One region of the Holdemanella sp. DFI.5.55 genome, then DNA from elsewhere that is predicted to be linked to it. Evidence: predicted binding sites of a transcription regulator. Region 1 holds the regulator's gene; each other region holds the start of a gene.
The links. The regulator HrcA, encoded in region 1, represses chaperone genes, less so after heat shock. The targets are predictions, from matches to a motif close to TTTTAGCACTNNNNNNNNNNNAGTGCTAAAA.
Positions count from the first base shown of each region.

Region 1 (4,152 bases):
GTTGGATTAGACTTAGATGCGTTAAGAGAACTAAAAAGAAGTATTTGATTGAATGGATGTGTGATCACATCCATTCTTTACAAAGTGAGGAGATGTAAAAGTGTGTAGAGCATTAGATGAAATGTTTGAAGAATCAACAAAGGTATTGCACTAAATCAATTTGAAGTGTATCAAGCTATACTGGACAAAGGCTTCACTGTTAAAGCTATCGCATCCATCTTCTCAGTGAGTGAAGAATCGATTAAAGAATTTTTGATTTATGTTTAGTTAAGGGTACGAATATTTGTATCCTTATTTTTTTAGTTGAAATTTAGCACTCAATTGTTGACGGTGCTAAAAATTGTGATATACTAATAGCAGACAAGGAAAATGAGTGCTAGAAGGAGGTCTTCACAATGGAAATCACACAACGTCAAAAGATAATCTTTAAAACAATAGTTGAAGAGTTTACTCGTTGTGCAGAACCAGTTGGTTCGAAGACTTTGATGGAACTTCTAGATTTCCCAGTTTCATCTGCAACCATCCGTAATGAGATGGCGACACTTGAGAAGTTAGGGTTGTTAGAGAAGACACATACTTCGAGTGGTCGAATTCCGAGTCAAAAAGGCTATAGGTACTATGTTGAACATCTTATGGAAGCGGATTTGGATGCTTCTACAAAGAATGCTTTACAGCAAGTCTTTAGTGAAAGACATTATTCGTTAGAAGAAGTTGTTCAAAAGAGCTGTGATATTTTGTCACACATGACAAATTTGACCAGTGTTGTTCTAGGACCTGATAGCAGGCATCAGACTTTACAGCATGTACAGTTGATTCCAATCAACAATCAAAGTGCTGTTGCGATCATTGTCACAGATCAAGGACATACAGAAAATAAAGTGTTCCAATTTGGTACAGATGTGTCCATGCAGGATATTCAAAATTGTACAGATTTATTAAATGACCAATTAGTGGGAACGCCTATTGAAGATGTTGTTGGAAAAATGAAAGAAATTGAACCGATGATGGCAGCAAAACTTGTTCGACATGAAGTTTTGTTTGAAGCGTTCGTTTCAGCCTTTATGCGATTTGCGACAGAGAAAGTTGCGGTTTCTGGACGAAGTAATATGTTGTATCAGCCAGAGTTCAGTGACATCAACAAGTTGAAACAAATGATGCGTATTTTGGAAAATGGAAGTTTATTCCATCAATGGACGGATCAAGAGGGAAATGTAGCAATCCAGATTGGGGAAAGAAACGAGTTGTTACAAATCGGAGATTGTTCAGTATTAACGACAAAATTCCATTATAACAGCGATGAGGAAGGACAATTAATGGTTGTTGGTCCAAATCGAATGCAATATTCCAAGGTCGTGGCCTTGATGAATTATATGTCAAATGTCATCGAAGACGTCTTTGGGACAGACAAAGATAAGGGAGGTGCCAACGATGAGCAAAGAAGAAACTAAAGAAGTAAAAGAAGAAACAAAAGAAGAAGTTGTTGAAGGGGCAGCTGAAGAAAAAAAAGAACCAAGTTCAGACGAAATTATTGAAGGTTTGAAGGCAGAACTGGACAAGGCAAAAAATGATGTAGCACGTGCTTATGCAGATACAGAAAACATGAAAAAACGTCTACAGAAAGATGCAGATGCAACTCGAAAATATCGCTTCCAACAGCCAGCAACGGAAATCTTGCCAATTCTTGATTCAATGGAAATGGCTTTGAAAGTACAAACCGAGGATGAGACAATTAAGAATTATGTCAAAGGTTTTGAGATGATTCATAAACAATTGAAAGGTGTGCTGGAAAAAGAAGGCGTACAGGAAATAGATGCAGCCGATAAACCATTCGACCACAATACAATGCAGGCTTTAATGCAAGAGAAAAAAGAAGGCGTTGAAAGTGGAATGGTTATTGAAGTATTACAAAAAGGATATATGTTGAAGGATCGTATTTTACGACCAGCATTAGTAAAAGTGAGCGAATAGGGAGGTAATTATCATGAGTAAAATTATTGGTATTGACTTAGGTACAACAAATAGCTGTGTTGCGGTTATGGAAGGTAAAGATTGTAAAGTAATTCCTAACCCAGAAGGAAATCGTACAACACCAAGTGTTGTTGCGTTCAAAGATGGAGAACGTATTATTGGTGATGCTGCAAAACGTCAGGCAGTCACAAATAAAAACACAATTAGTTCAATTAAGCGTTTGATGGGAACGAATGAAAAAGTAGAGGCTGAGGGAAAATCATATACACCACAAGAAATTAGTGCAATGATCCTTCAATACTTGAAATCATATGCAGAAGATTACTTAGGAGAAAAAGTAACAAAGGCTGTTATCACAGTTCCTGCATACTTCAACGATGCTCAGCGTCAAGCAACCAAAGATGCTGGTAAAATTGCTGGATTAGAAGTAGAACGTATTATCAACGAACCAACAGCTGCAGCATTGGCTTATGGTATCGATAAAACGGATAAAGAAGAAAAAGTATTGATCTATGACTTAGGTGGAGGTACTTTCGATGTTAGTATCCTTGATTTAGCTGATGGAACATTCGAAGTATTATCAACAAACGGAGATACTCACTTAGGCGGAGATGACTTCGATAACGTATTAGTAAACTGGATGGTTGATACATTCAAGAAAGATAACGCAATTGACTTGTCGCAAGATCCAATGGCTATGCAACGTTTAAAAGAAGCTGCTGAAAAAGCGAAAAAAGATTTAAGTGGTGTAATGCAGACACAAATCAGCTTACCATTTATCTCAGCAGGTCCTGCGGGTCCATTGCACTTTGATACAACATTAACTCGTGCTAAATTTGATGATATGACTAAACATTTAGTAGAACGTACATTGATTCCAATTGAAAATGCATTAAGAGATGCAAAATTGTCTAAATCTGATATCGACGAAGTATTATTAGTTGGTGGATCTACTCGTATTCCAGCGGTTCAAGAAGCAGTACGTAAAGCATTAGGAAAAGATCCTAACCACTCAGTAAACCCAGATGAAGCTGTAGCTATGGGTGCTGCAATCCAAGGTGGAGTTATCTCAGGTGATGTAAATGATGTATTATTACTAGATGTTACACCATTATCATTAGGTATCGAAACTATGGGTGGAGTTATGACAGTGTTGATCCCTCGTAACACTACAATCCCAACAAGTAAATCACAGATTTTCTCAACAGCCGCTGATAACCAACCAGCTGTAGATATCCGTGTATTACAAGGTGAACGTCCAATGGCTAACGACAATAAAGAATTAGGAAACTTCCAATTAAACGGAATTGCACCAGCTCGTCGTGGAGTTCCTCAAATTGAAGTTAAATTTGATATTGATGCCAACGGTATCGTACACGTAAGTGCTACAGATAAGGGTACTGGTAAAGAACAACACATCACAATTCAAAACTCTAGTGGATTGAGTGATGAAGAAATCGATCGTATGGTTCGTGAAGCTGAAGATAACAAGGTTGAAGATGAAAAACGTAAGGAAGAAATTGATTTACGTAACAAAGCTGAAGGCTTCATTGCACAAATCGATGGAATGTTAGAAGACAATAAAGATAAGATTGATCCAAAACAAGCTGAAGAAACTAAGAAATTGCGTGATGATCTACAAAAATCTTTAGATGAAAATAACATGGAAGAAGTCAAAACAAAATTAGACCTGCTTGAAAAAGCTGCAATGCAGGCAGGACAAGCAATGTATAACCAGCCAAATGGTGATGCAGCTTCACAATCAACACAAACTCACTCAGGTGATGATGTAGTTGACGGTGAATTCACTGAGAAGTAAAATAAATAAGCAACATTTGAAGTTCTAGCCACGCTAGAACTTCTTCGTATCGTATGGAGGGATTCACATGGCAGAAAAACGTGACTATTATGAAGTGCTTGGCGTCAGCAAAAGTGCTACACCAGATGAAATTAAAAAGGCCTATCGAAAATTGGCCATGAAATATCACCCCGATCGAAATCATGAACCTGGAGCTGAAGATAAGTTCAAGGAAATCAATGAAGCTTATGAAGTATTAAGCGATGAGAAAAAACGTGCAACATATGATCAATTTGGCCATGCAGGTATGGATGGAGCCTTTGGACAAGGTGGTGGATTCTCTGGAGGATTCACAGATTTTGGCGATTTAGGAGACATCTTCGGTT
Region 1 covers NZ_JAJDMK010000103.1:947-5,098, reverse strand. The annotation lists gene hrcA (heat-inducible transcriptional repressor HrcA) at 396-1,448, shown strand; gene grpE (nucleotide exchange factor GrpE) at 1,429-1,968, shown strand; gene dnaK (molecular chaperone DnaK) at 1,982-3,787, shown strand; gene dnaJ (molecular chaperone DnaJ) at 3,855-4,152, shown strand, end outside.

Region 2 (4,152 bases), on a different contig from region 1:
TTAAACACCGTTGTTAGCCTTTGGTGCTCCAAGGACTTGGTACTGGCAACTTGCTAGGTTTTACCAGACTGGATTCCCACCAGTTATATATTTGGCACCGAACTGGCGCACACTTCCTGAAACTATTATACCTCTAAATAAGAAAAGAAAGGAAGATAATTCACTATCTTCCTTGAATATCAAATGTATACTCGCCATTTTGACAATCTACATGGATTACATCCCCTTGCATAGCGCCAGTCTTAATCATTTCCTTGGCAATCTGTGTCTCAAGATTTCTTTGGATATAACGCTTCATAGGACGAGCACCATATACAGGATCTACCCCCATCTTTGCGATCTGATTGTATACAGCATCACTTACATTCAATGTAATGTCACGTTCAGCCAAACGTTTTTGTAGCAAGCCGACAAACTTGTGGGCAATCTTAATAAAGGCCGAATCATCTAATGCGTTGAACACAATAATTTCATCGATACGGTTAATGAATTCTGGTTTAAAGTGACGCTTTACTTCTTCCATATATTTATCATGTACATCACCAGATTCAAAGGCATATTGGCTACCTAAGTTAGATGTTAAGATAATAATTGTATTCTTAAAATCTACCGTAACACCTTTCGAGTCTGTAATACGACCATCATCAAGAATTTGAAGTAACACATTGAATACATCTGGATGCGCCTTTTCGATTTCATCAAACAAGACAATACTATATGGATTACGACGAACAGCTTCCGTTAATTGACCTCCCTCATCGTATCCTACATATCCAGGAGGTGCACCAATTAATCGTGCCACACTGTGTTTTTCCATGTATTCACTCATATCAATACGCACAATATGTCTTTCATCGTCAAATAACTGTTCAGCCAAAGCCTTGGCAACCTCCGTTTTACCAACACCAGTTGGACCTAAGAACATGAACGATCCAATTGGACGATTCTCATCTTGAATCTGTGCTTTAGAACGCAAGATTGCATCTGTTACAAGTTCTAGAGCTTCATTTTGACCAACAACACGTTTTTCAAGTTCTTCCTTCAAATTCAATAATTTATCTCTTTCAGAGGCAACCAAACGAGTCACTTCAACGCCTGTCCATCTAGAAACGATTTTCGCAATCAATTCTTCATTGACCGTTTCTTGAATCAAAGCATCCTCTTTTTGACTTGCCTGCTCTTTTTGAATACGAGCCTCTAATTCTGGAATCGTGCCATATTGAAGTTTAGCAGCATCTTCGTAACGAGCTTCATTACGCGCTTGCTCTAAATCCAAACGAGCTTTCTCCAAACGTTGTTTATCCTCTTTTTCATTAGCCAAGCCATGTTTTTCATCTTCCCACTTAGAATGCATTTCATCACGCTTTGATTGTAAAGAAGCTAATTCACTTTCAATTTCTTCACGACGCTCAATAGCCCTTTTATCTTCTTCTTTTTGTAGAGAAGTCTTTTCAATTTGAAGTTGTAAAATCTTACGCTGTAATTCATCCAACTCTTGAGGCATACTTTCCATTTCAACCTTTAACGTAGCACAAGCCTCATCCACTAAGTCAATTGCCTTATCTGGTAAGAAACGATCCGTGATATAACGATCGGACATAGTAGCTGCCGCAATTAAAGCTTCATCCAAAATACGTACACCATGATAACTTTCAAAACGATCTTTTAATCCACGCAAAATACTGATTGTATCCTCTACACTTGGCTGAGCAACTTGTACTTTTTGGAAACGACGCTCTAAAGCGGCATCCTTTTCAATATATTTACGATATTCATTGAAAGTTGTTGCACCAATACAATGTAGTTCACCACGCGCTAACATTGGCTTTAATAAGTTAGCCGCATCCATACTACCTTCAGTTTTACCTGCACCAACCAAGTTATGAATTTCATCAATAAACAAGATGATTTGTCCATCCGATTTTTTAACTTCATCCAAAATGGATTTTAAACGCTCCTCAAATTCACCACGATACTTAGCACCGGCAATCAAAGATCCCATATCCAATTCAATCAAGCGTTTTTCTTTTAATGACTCAGGCACATCCCCCTTCATAATACGCCATGCGATCCCTTCAACAACAGCTGTCTTACCAACACCAGGTTCACCAATCAAAACAGGGTTGTTCTTTGTCTTACGAGATAAAATCTGCATAACACGTCGAATTTCATCATCACGTCCAATAATTGGATCAATCTTACCATCACGCACATCCTGAACTAGATCACGACCATATTTCTTTAAAGCTTCTACATTCTCTTCTGAATTTGGCGTATCAAATTTTTTACCATTACGACGCTCTAATTCAGCTTTGTAGCAAGCATCCTTATTCAAGTTAAAAGTTCTTACCAATTCTTTAGAAATATAAGAACGATTAAACAATAGAGCTAAGAATACACTAGCTACTGAAAGATAAGTTTCATCATGTTGACTCGCCCAGTTTTGCGCATCTTCAAACGATTTCTGCACTTCATTGGATAAATTTATATTACTTGTTGAGCTCTTTGCGACACGATTAGATTCTTGTTGAACCATCTGTAAAGCACGACCTTTATCCAAGCCGATACGCTCAAACAAGCCGTCCAATACATCATCCTTAAAAATCGTTTCCAACATATCCACAGTATCTACACTTGGATGTTGGTTGGATTTTGCCAAATTAATGGCATCCATTAAAATCTTCTGCAAACGCTCTGACATTTGATCGATATTCATAAATAAGCACCTCCTTGCACTTAGCACTCACTCTTTATGATTGCTAATGATAGTATAACACCATTTTTGGCACTGTCAACACTTAAGTGCTAATTATTTTTTAAAAAGAAAAGTAGATTTCTCTACTTTTCCAATGTATTACGATTATAAGCTCTTTGCCAATTTACGCTAAATTCACCCACCGCAATCTTTGTTCCTGGATGATCAATCATTTGATATAAAACATCACAAGGAACAGTTACAGCTTGAATTCCAGCCTTGATCAATTCATGTACTTGATATGTATTTTTAAAGCTTGCCGCAATCACTTTAGCCGGCATATGATTCACTCTCAACATTTCAATCAAGTCTTTTACATTCTGAACACCATCTCCATAATTACACATTCGATTTGTATAAGGTGCTAAATATTCAGCTCCATTCATTGCAGCTAAAAAAGCCTGGTCCGCTGTATAAATGGCAGTAGCCAATGTGTGAATTCCTAACTTTTTACATTCTTTAATAGCTCTTAAGCCCTCATGTGTAACCGGAATCTTTACATACATATTTTTATTACGAATGGAAGAAATCATTTTTGCCTCTTCCATAATACCTTCAAAAGAGGTCTGTACCGTTTGAATAAACAACAATTGATCTTCGCTCAACACCTCACAAAGATCTTTTACTACATCCATTGCTTCTCTATTCGATTTTGTTAATATTGTAGGGTTTGTCGTAACACCCGTAATTGTTAATAACTCATTTAGTTCTTTAATTTGTTCAATATTTGATGAATCGATAATTAATTCCATAATAGATCCTCCTTAAGTTCATCTGTATACTAACACCAGAAAAATTTTGATTCAATAACCTTTTCACATCAAACAATTTATTTCAAAAGAACACAAATAAACATGTTCCCTTCTGTTTCTTTTTGTGCTTTAATAGAATTATGAACACAACACAAAGAAGATATGAAATCTATGAAAAACTAAAAAAAGATAAAACCGTACAAGTAAGTGAACTCGCAAAAGTATACTCCGTTTCCTTAATGACCATACGAAGAGATTTAGATAGTCTAGAAAACCAAGGACTCGCCACAAAGCGCTATGGAGGAGCCACACTCAATGAGTCTAGTTCAACTGAACCTTCCTTTGAAATCAAAGAAGGTATGTCACAATCGGATAAAAAAGAAATCGCGATTTATGCTAGTACACTCATTCAAGATGGAGATTCTATCTATTTGGATTGTGGTACAACCTGCCTTGAGCTCTTTAAACGTATACACCATAAAAAAATCACAATCTTTACAAATTTCTGGAAGATTCTTCAATATGTAGATCGAAATACCAAGGCGAAAATCATTATGGCTCCAGGCACCTATAATCCTGTAACTCAGGCAGCTCTATCTGAAAGCACCATTCAATTCTTTCAAAACTATTATATCGATAAAGCCT
Region 2 covers NZ_JAJDMK010000010.1:40,132-44,283, forward strand. The annotation lists gene LJE08_RS03995 (ATP-dependent Clp protease ATP-binding subunit) at 164-2,716, opposite strand; gene LJE08_RS04000 (transaldolase family protein) at 2,839-3,507, opposite strand; gene LJE08_RS04005 (DeoR/GlpR family DNA-binding transcription regulator) at 3,648-4,152, shown strand, end outside.
Region 2: a site for HrcA is predicted at 2,781-2,811, ahead of LJE08_RS03995 (ATP-dependent Clp protease ATP-binding subunit). Genes of this name have one in related genera too.

Region 3 (4,152 bases), on a different contig from region 1:
TTCATCAGCACATCTATTAAATTCAAAATCCATATCGGCTTTACTAAATAATTCAATACCGCAATTCAAATAATCTTCTAAAATAATATGTTTGCCATCATGCTCATCTAAACCCATATTAAATGCTTCTAAAGCCTTATCCACTTGATTTAGGCTATTGTAAATCAAAGCTAAATTCAAATAGACATAGGCACCCATATCTTCAACGCAACAAGGCATGAATTCTTTGGCTTTTAAAATACTATCTAAAGCCTCTTCATACTTTCCCTGCTTTACGTACGTAATTGAAATATTATTATACTCATAACAATAATGTCCAACATCCTCATGTTCCATCGCAATCTGTAAAGCTTTTTCGTAATAATAACGACTTGAAACATTTGCCCCATCATAATAGAGCATGACACCCATTAAATTGAATGCAGAAATAAGTTCTCTTACAAATGGCATACTTTGATACTGCAAAATGATCGGGTCAATAATCTCTTTTGCCTTATTAAAATTTCCTTCATAATAATAAGCCATACCCAAATAAAAGGTGGCCGCAACTACAACTTCTAAATCATTTGAACTTTCATTTAATACATCACGATAAAAATTTTCCTGCTCACTTAACTTTAGTTTTCCAACACCTTCTACTTCTTTCATTAATTCTTGATACTTCATAATCTTCACCTAAATTAAATGTATCATGAATGAAAAAAAGCACAAACTCGAAAGTTTGTGCCTAGAATTATTTCACTAACAATTCACAGATCTTCTTTGAATATGCGATTGGATCTTTGATTGCGAAGCCTTCAATTAAACAAGCCTGATCATATAATACTTCAGTCACTTCTTTAACTTTATCTTTATCAGAAGCGTATAAAGTCTTCAATGTTTCAAAGATTGGATGATTTGGATTGATTTCCAAAATACGCGTAGCCTTCATAGGCATTGGACTTTGGTTAGGCATATTTGCGAAAACCTTTTCCATCTCAAAAGAAATACCTTCGCCAGCCGTTAAGCATACTGAATCCTCTGTTAATTTATTTGACAATTTCACTTCAGCAACCTCATCGCCTAAAGCTTCTTTCATGAATGTCAATAAATCTTTATTTTCTTCTTTTGATTTATTTAAAGCTTCCTTTTCTTCCTCAGTATCTAAATCTAAATCTCCTTGAGCCGCATTTCTGAACGTCTTTTCTTTGTAGTTCATCAATGTCTGCATTACAAATTCATCCACTTCATCTGTTAAGTAAAGAACTTCAAATTCTTTATTCTTCAATGTTTGAACAACTGGCATCTTGTCAATCAATTCAACATCTTTACCAGATACAAAGTAAATGTCTTTTTGATCCTCTTTCATACGAGAAACATATTCACTTAAAGTAACATATTTCTTTTCTCTTGAAGAGTAGAACAACAATAAATCTTGGAATTTTTCTTTATCCATACCATAATTGTTGTAGACACCAAACTTCAAGTTTACACCAAATTCTTCAAAGAATTTTTCATATGCTTCACGATCTTTGGCAAGCATATTTCCAAGTTCATTCAATACTTTCTTTTCAATACGACCCGCAATCAATTTTAATTGATGATCATGTTGAAGCATTTCACGAGAAATATTTAAAGATAAATCTTGAGAATCCACTAGACCTTTCACAAAACGCAATGAATCTGGCAATAATTCTTCGGCATGATCCATAATGAATACGCCTCTACAATAGAGTTGAAGACCTTTCTTATAGTCTTGTGAATAGAATCCTTGAGGTAAGTGTGATGGAATATAAAGTAAGGCTGTAAAGCTAGTATTTCCCTCAACACTAAAATGAATCACTTTTTGAGGATCTTGATAATCATAGAAATGATCCTTGTAGAATTGATTGTATTCTTCATCTGTAATCTTCGATTTTTGACGTTTCCATAAAGGAACCATTGAGTTTAAAGTCTGATCTTCAACCACTGTTTCATATTCAGGCTTTTCACTTTCCTCAGTACCCTCTTTCATCTTCTGAGTTTCTACATTCATCTTGATTGGATAACGAATATAGTCTGAATATTTCTTAATCAATTCTTTTAACTCATATGTCTCTAAATATTGAGAATATTTTTCTTCATCTGTATCTTCTTTTAAAGTTAAAATGATTGTTGTACCATTTGTCTCCTTTGTACAAGGTGTGATTTCATAACCATCTTCACCAGCACTTACCCATTCATAAGCTTCATCACTACCTGCTTTTTTCGTAATAACACGAACATCTTTTGCGACCATAAATGCAGAATAGAATCCAACACCAAATTGACCAATGATATCTACATCTTCATCGTTGTTTTCTTCTTTTTTCTTCATTTCCTCTTTAAAAGCCAAAGAACCACTCTTCGCAATTGTACCCAAGTTTTCCTCTAATTCTTCCTTTGACATACCAATACCAGTGTCCGAAATTGTTAAAGTACGAGCTTCCTTATTTGGTTCAATACGAATCTCAAATTGACTTGCATCCGCATGACCTTGACTTTCATAATAATATTTATCAATCGCATCACTCGCATTCGATACAAGTTCACGTAAGAAGATTTCCTTGTGTGTATAAATGGAATTGATCATCAAATCCAATAAACGTTTTGACTCCGCTTTAAACTGTTTTTTCTTAGCCATAATACCACTCCTTCATTAGCACTCTAATATTTTGCCTGCTAATACTATACAACACCTTTTTAGCAGTGTCAACACCTGTGTGCTAAACACAAAAAAAGAATTCGACTAAACGAATTCTTAGCTTCTTTACCCACTTTTCAAATAATACTGTTAACTATTTTTATTCATATTTGTAGCATACAATGGATTGGCTGCTCTTATTTCACTTCCAAAAACCATCTTCAATTCTTCAAAAGCTATTTTCACATTTTCGGGAATATCCACATGCGCAATATAATTCTTTCCATTCGGACCATAGCCATTCGCATCATCTGAAAGTCTAGGAATTTCTCCCATCAACAAGTTGACATATCTATTAATTGGCCACATACCATGTAAATCTTCTTCATAAACCAATTCATCATTCTGGTTCAATACTTTAGCACAATAAGTAGCATAATTGATGATTGTCACATTATCATTAATATATTTTTTTAAACCTGCCGCCATACGCCTTTGCATAGAAGCATCCTGACTTAGAATGATACTTTTAAACGAAATATTGTTTTCTTTCAATAAATCCAAAAGATACGTTATATTATTCCCACAATTTGTAGACTTGGTTTCTAGATAGTCCGCCTTACATCCATATACATGTTTAATATACTTTTGAAATATTTCTGCTTCTGATAAATCTGTTGTCTCAATATCCGGATATTCTAAATGAACAACCTGACGTAGTGTATCTGTTGTATGTCCTGCTCCACCAACAATAATATATTTTTTCGCAACGAAGTTTTTAATTCCACTAGCTAAAACATCGCCACCTTCAAGAATACTTCCACCAAATAAAACCATAACATCTACCTGATGAATTCCATATCGTTTAAATAATTCTTCTTGATTTAACGCATCAATATCTCTTGTTCCCAAAAACTTTGCGAGTATATTTATATTTTTTGCAACTTTAGAATCCATATCTAAACTTCCTTTCAAAACTATCTACAATGACAAACTTGAATTTAAATAAGAAATTTATTTTGCTTCTTTAGGTAAGCATAGCTTACCATTATAACTATAAGATAGACCAACAAAAATACAAAACTATGAAATATTCCTATTGGATAAGGTGAAATACCTCCTCCTACTTTAAAAATTAACTCAGATATATAACTCGTAATCATAGATATTGGTATAAAAGCAATTATAATTGTATTTAACCATTTCACATAAAAAGATGAATTTTCTTTTGATATTACTTTTGCAAGAAAATATTCAAAAACACCGACCACTTGAATAATCATTGATCCATAAATAGAAGACATTGTTTGCTTTTCATACCACTCACCGATTGCACATAACAATCCAATTACAATCAATGCTGTAGATGCAATATAGAACACTTTTCCTACAATTTCTTTACTTTTTTCTTCTTTATTTTCGACTATTTCAATACCTTTTAAGATATAATCTGTAGTAACATTAAAATAATCACTCATTATAATTATTTTTTCCACATCGGGCATGCTATG
Region 3 covers NZ_JAJDMK010000025.1:9,346-13,497, reverse strand. The annotation lists gene LJE08_RS06700 (tetratricopeptide repeat protein) at 1-666, opposite strand, end outside; gene htpG (molecular chaperone HtpG) at 734-2,641, opposite strand; gene LJE08_RS06690 (ElyC/SanA/YdcF family protein) at 2,792-3,598, opposite strand; gene LJE08_RS06685 (transcriptional regulator) at 3,643-4,146, opposite strand.
Region 3: a site for HrcA is predicted at 2,699-2,729, ahead of htpG (molecular chaperone HtpG). Genes of this name have one in related genera too.

Region 4 (4,152 bases), on a different contig from region 1:
TGTAATCACTCGAATTCAAATAAACAATATTTAGAACAGATTCGTATTGCCAAGGATGTTATGCATTCTAGAAGTAAATCGGAAGATATCAAAAAGCTGGTGAAAGGCTTAATGATTGAGAGTTATTTAGAGGATGGAAATCAGCCAACAGATGGTAATGTGTATGGAAAGTCGATCACAGATCCTTGTCTTGGTTGGGATAAGACAGAACAATTGGTTTTAGATTTATATGAGTTGTGCGATTAGGAAGCGTTGTAAAATGGTACCCACAAGTGAGCATCACAACTGTCACGTTGTTGTCCTCCTTATGGGTACCATTTTAGATTTTAAATGATCTTCATCCTTTTCTTAATATGTTTCCTTTGTAGAAATTTCAGCTGGCTTATTTAAGATATACATGAATTCTTCACCCGTAATTGTTTCTCTTTCATATAAGAATTTGGCAAGTTCATGTAACTTCATTTTGTTGTCTTCTAGAATTTGATAAGCCTCGTCATGTGCTTTTTTAATTAATGTGATGGTTGCCTCATCAATCTTAGTCGCTGTTTCATTTGAACAAGCTAAGGATGTATCGCCACCCAAATATTGGTTGTTTACTGTTTCTAAAGCTGTCATACCAAATTCATCCGACATTCCTAATCGTGTAATCATGGCTCTGGCTAGTTTCGTGGCTTGTTCAATATCGTTGCTCGCACCACTTGTGATCGAATTAAAAATTAATTCTTCAGCACAACGACCACCTGTATACACCATGATTTTTTGGAAAGCTTCTTCTTTTGATAATAAGTTTTGTTCGTTTTCTTCTACTTGCATAGTGTATCCCAAAGCCCCTTTTGTACGAGGAATAATTGTGATTTTATGAACGGGAGCCGTGTTTTTACATTTGGCAGCCACTAAAGCATGTCCAATTTCATGATAAGAAACAATCATTCGTTCTCGATTTGAAATCACTGCTCCCTTCTTTTGTTCACCGGCAATAACGATTTCAATGGCTTCTTCCAAGTCTTTTTGAACCACCGTTTTACGATGGTCACGAACCGCTAATAAAGCCCCTTCATTAATGATGTTGGCAAGTTCGGCACCACTGGCACCTGCACTAGCTCTAGCGATTACGTTAAAGTCAATGTTGTTTGAGCATTTGATGTCTTTGGCATGTAATTTAAGAATAGCTTCACGACCGGCAAGATCAGGAAGTTCAACTGGAATTCTTCGATCAAATCGACCAGGACGTGTTAAAGCAGGATCTAATGAGTCAGGACGGTTTGTGGCGGCAAGCAATACGACGCCTTTGGATCCATCAAATCCATCCATTTCAGCAAGTAACTGGTTCAATGTTTGTTCACGCTCATCATTACCATTCATACCTGCACCATCACGTTTTTTACCAATGGTATCAATTTCATCAATAAATACAATACAAGGTGCTTTTTCACGAGCTTGTTTAAATAGGTCACGCACTTTAGCGGCTCCTCTACCAACAAACATTTCTACGAATTCACTACCTGAAATCGAGAAGAATGGAACGCCAGCCTCACCCGCAACGGCTTTGGCAAGTAATGTTTTACCGGTGCCAGGAGGACCTACTAATAAGGCTCCTTTAGGCATTTTGGCACCAATTTCTTTATATTTAGCTGGATTGTTTAAGAAGTCTACAATTTCTTGTAGGTTTTCCTTCGCTTCTTCTTGTCCAGCTACATCCTTGAATGTTTTTCCCGTTTGTTCACCGACATAGACTTTGGCATTGCTCTTTCCTAGATTGCCTAGACCAAAACCAGAGCCTTGTGAAAATGACATTTGATCATCTCCGCCCATTTTCTTTTGCATACGCTTAAACATCCATGATCCAAATGCCCAGAAAATGATTAATGGTAAGAAAAAGGAAATTAAACTCGATAAAATTGGATTCATTTGTTCTTGATAGACTTGGCCAAACTTAGCTCCAGATTTATCCAAACGATTGACTAAATCTGAATCATTCATAACACCTGTTTTATAGGTTTTATCTGTTGAATTTTTCTTTAATGTGTAATAAATATTGTGATTTTCAATTTGCACAGTATCTATCTTCTTTTCTTCAATTTTATTCAAGAAATCTGAGTAATTGGTGGTTTCAAGCTTAGATTGTTGAAACATAGGGAATACGATAAAGTTTAAAGCCATAATAACAAGCAATATGATCATGTAATATCTATATAAAGGCTTCTTTTGTTTGTTCATGAGTGTTCCTCCTTATGAAATTGATTACATTATACACCTTATTAGCACTTTGACAAGTAGAGTGCTACATATTCCATAATTCCACATAATTTAAAAGAAAAAGTACCGCCATTGCGATACTTAATGAGTTGTGATACGCGTAATATGCACAATTAAATATATTTTTTCATCACGCGTAATTTGTTTATGTAGTAATCTATCGATATATTTTTCGATTTGTTCTACGCAGTCTAATGCAGAAGAATTCTTGATAATATATGTATAATATATATCATCATTTTCATTTTCAAGCATTTTATTTTCTAAAAGTCGTTGTAAGAAAAATTGCATGTGAACAACAAATCTTGAATAGTTTAGCGAATTCTCATCAATTGTATAGCCATAATGTAATTGAATGATTTGAAAAATATCTTTTAACATTTTGACCATCAACATACCATTTTCTGTTGAAAGATCGTTCGATTTGATTTGTGCATTCACAAAGTGAAAGGCAATGTTTCCGGCTTCTGTTTCAGGCAATTGAATATGAAGTGTTTCATTAATGTAGTCTACAGCTTGTAAACCAAGCATAAATTCATTTGGATAAAATTTTTGGATTTCCCACAACATTCTATTTTGTAGAACAATGCCTTTTTCATATCTTTCTACCGCATATAACAAGTGATCTAACAAGGTCACAAAGATTTGTTTGTTGAATGGAGAAGAAATTTTAAGTTGTGCCATTTCAATGATGTGGTGCACAATTTCTAAATAGATGTCGGGTGCGTTTTCTAAAACTTGAAGATATCCATTTTTATTTGTACTATCTTGAAGAACATATGTTTTTTCTATATCTTCATCTCTAATTTCGTCTCCTACTTTATAGTGAAAACGCAGCCCCTTTCCCATCACAATCATTTCCTCATGATTATCATTCACTAGAAGCATATTGTTGTTTAAAAATTTTTCGATAATCATGTGAAGTACCTCATATACCTAGATATTCTTTCCGTTTTCCTCAATTACTTGTTTGTACCAGTAGAAACTGTCTTTTTTATATCGTTTTAATTCTTTTAAATCAAATTCATCACGATCGACATAAATGAATCCGTATCTTTTCTTATAGCCTTGATGTGTACTAACAACATCAATGGCAGCCCAAGGACAATAGCCAAGCATTTTGACACCATCTGTAATGGCTAAGCGCATTTGGTGAAGGTGTTTTTGAATAAAATCAATACGATATTGGTCATGAATACATCCATCTGGTTCTAATGTGTCATTGGCGCCAATTCCATTCTCTGTAATCAGAATAGGAAGTTGGTAACGTTCATATACCTTTCTTAAAGTATATCGGAATCCAACAGGATCAACAACCCATCCATACTGCGTTTTCTCTACGTATGGGTTCTCACTAGGTCGATATACGCCTTGTTCACCTAGCATAATTTGTTGGTCACCCGCTCTTGCAGTTACATCTGAAGCATCTCCTTTACTTGCAGCTATAGTTGCGGTTGAATAATAATTCATAGCGATAAAGTCTGGGTTTGCGCCTTTTAATGTTTCAAAGTCTCCATCTTGAATTTCTGGAGCGATATTACGATCTTTTAGGTAAGACCATGCTAAAGGGTGGTATTTTCCAAATGCACAAACATCGACAAAGTTCCAACAGCGAAGTACTTCCCAGTTGTGAGCGGCAATCGCATCATTTGGATTACAAGTAGCTGGATACATAGCTGTTAAATTTAGTGCAGGTCCGATTTTACCTTCTGGAACCATATTATGGAAGAGTTTCATGACTTTTGCCTGAGCAAGCATCATATGGTGGTTTTGTTGATACAAATCTTTTTTAGATGGTAATTTTCCGCCTTTAGGTAATCCAATTGCACCAGGATGTAGAATCATCGTATTTTGTTCGTTGATCGTTAACCAGTACTTTACTTTTGATCCATAGTG
Region 4 covers NZ_JAJDMK010000034.1:18,251-22,402, reverse strand. The annotation lists gene LJE08_RS08000 (3-deoxy-7-phosphoheptulonate synthase) at 1-246, shown strand, start outside; gene ftsH (ATP-dependent zinc metalloprotease FtsH) at 349-2,217, opposite strand; gene LJE08_RS07990 (PRD domain-containing protein) at 2,338-3,174, opposite strand; gene LJE08_RS07985 (glycoside hydrolase family 1 protein) at 3,193-4,152, opposite strand, start outside.
Region 4: a site for HrcA is predicted at 2,257-2,287, ahead of ftsH (ATP-dependent zinc metalloprotease FtsH). Genes of this name have one in related genera too.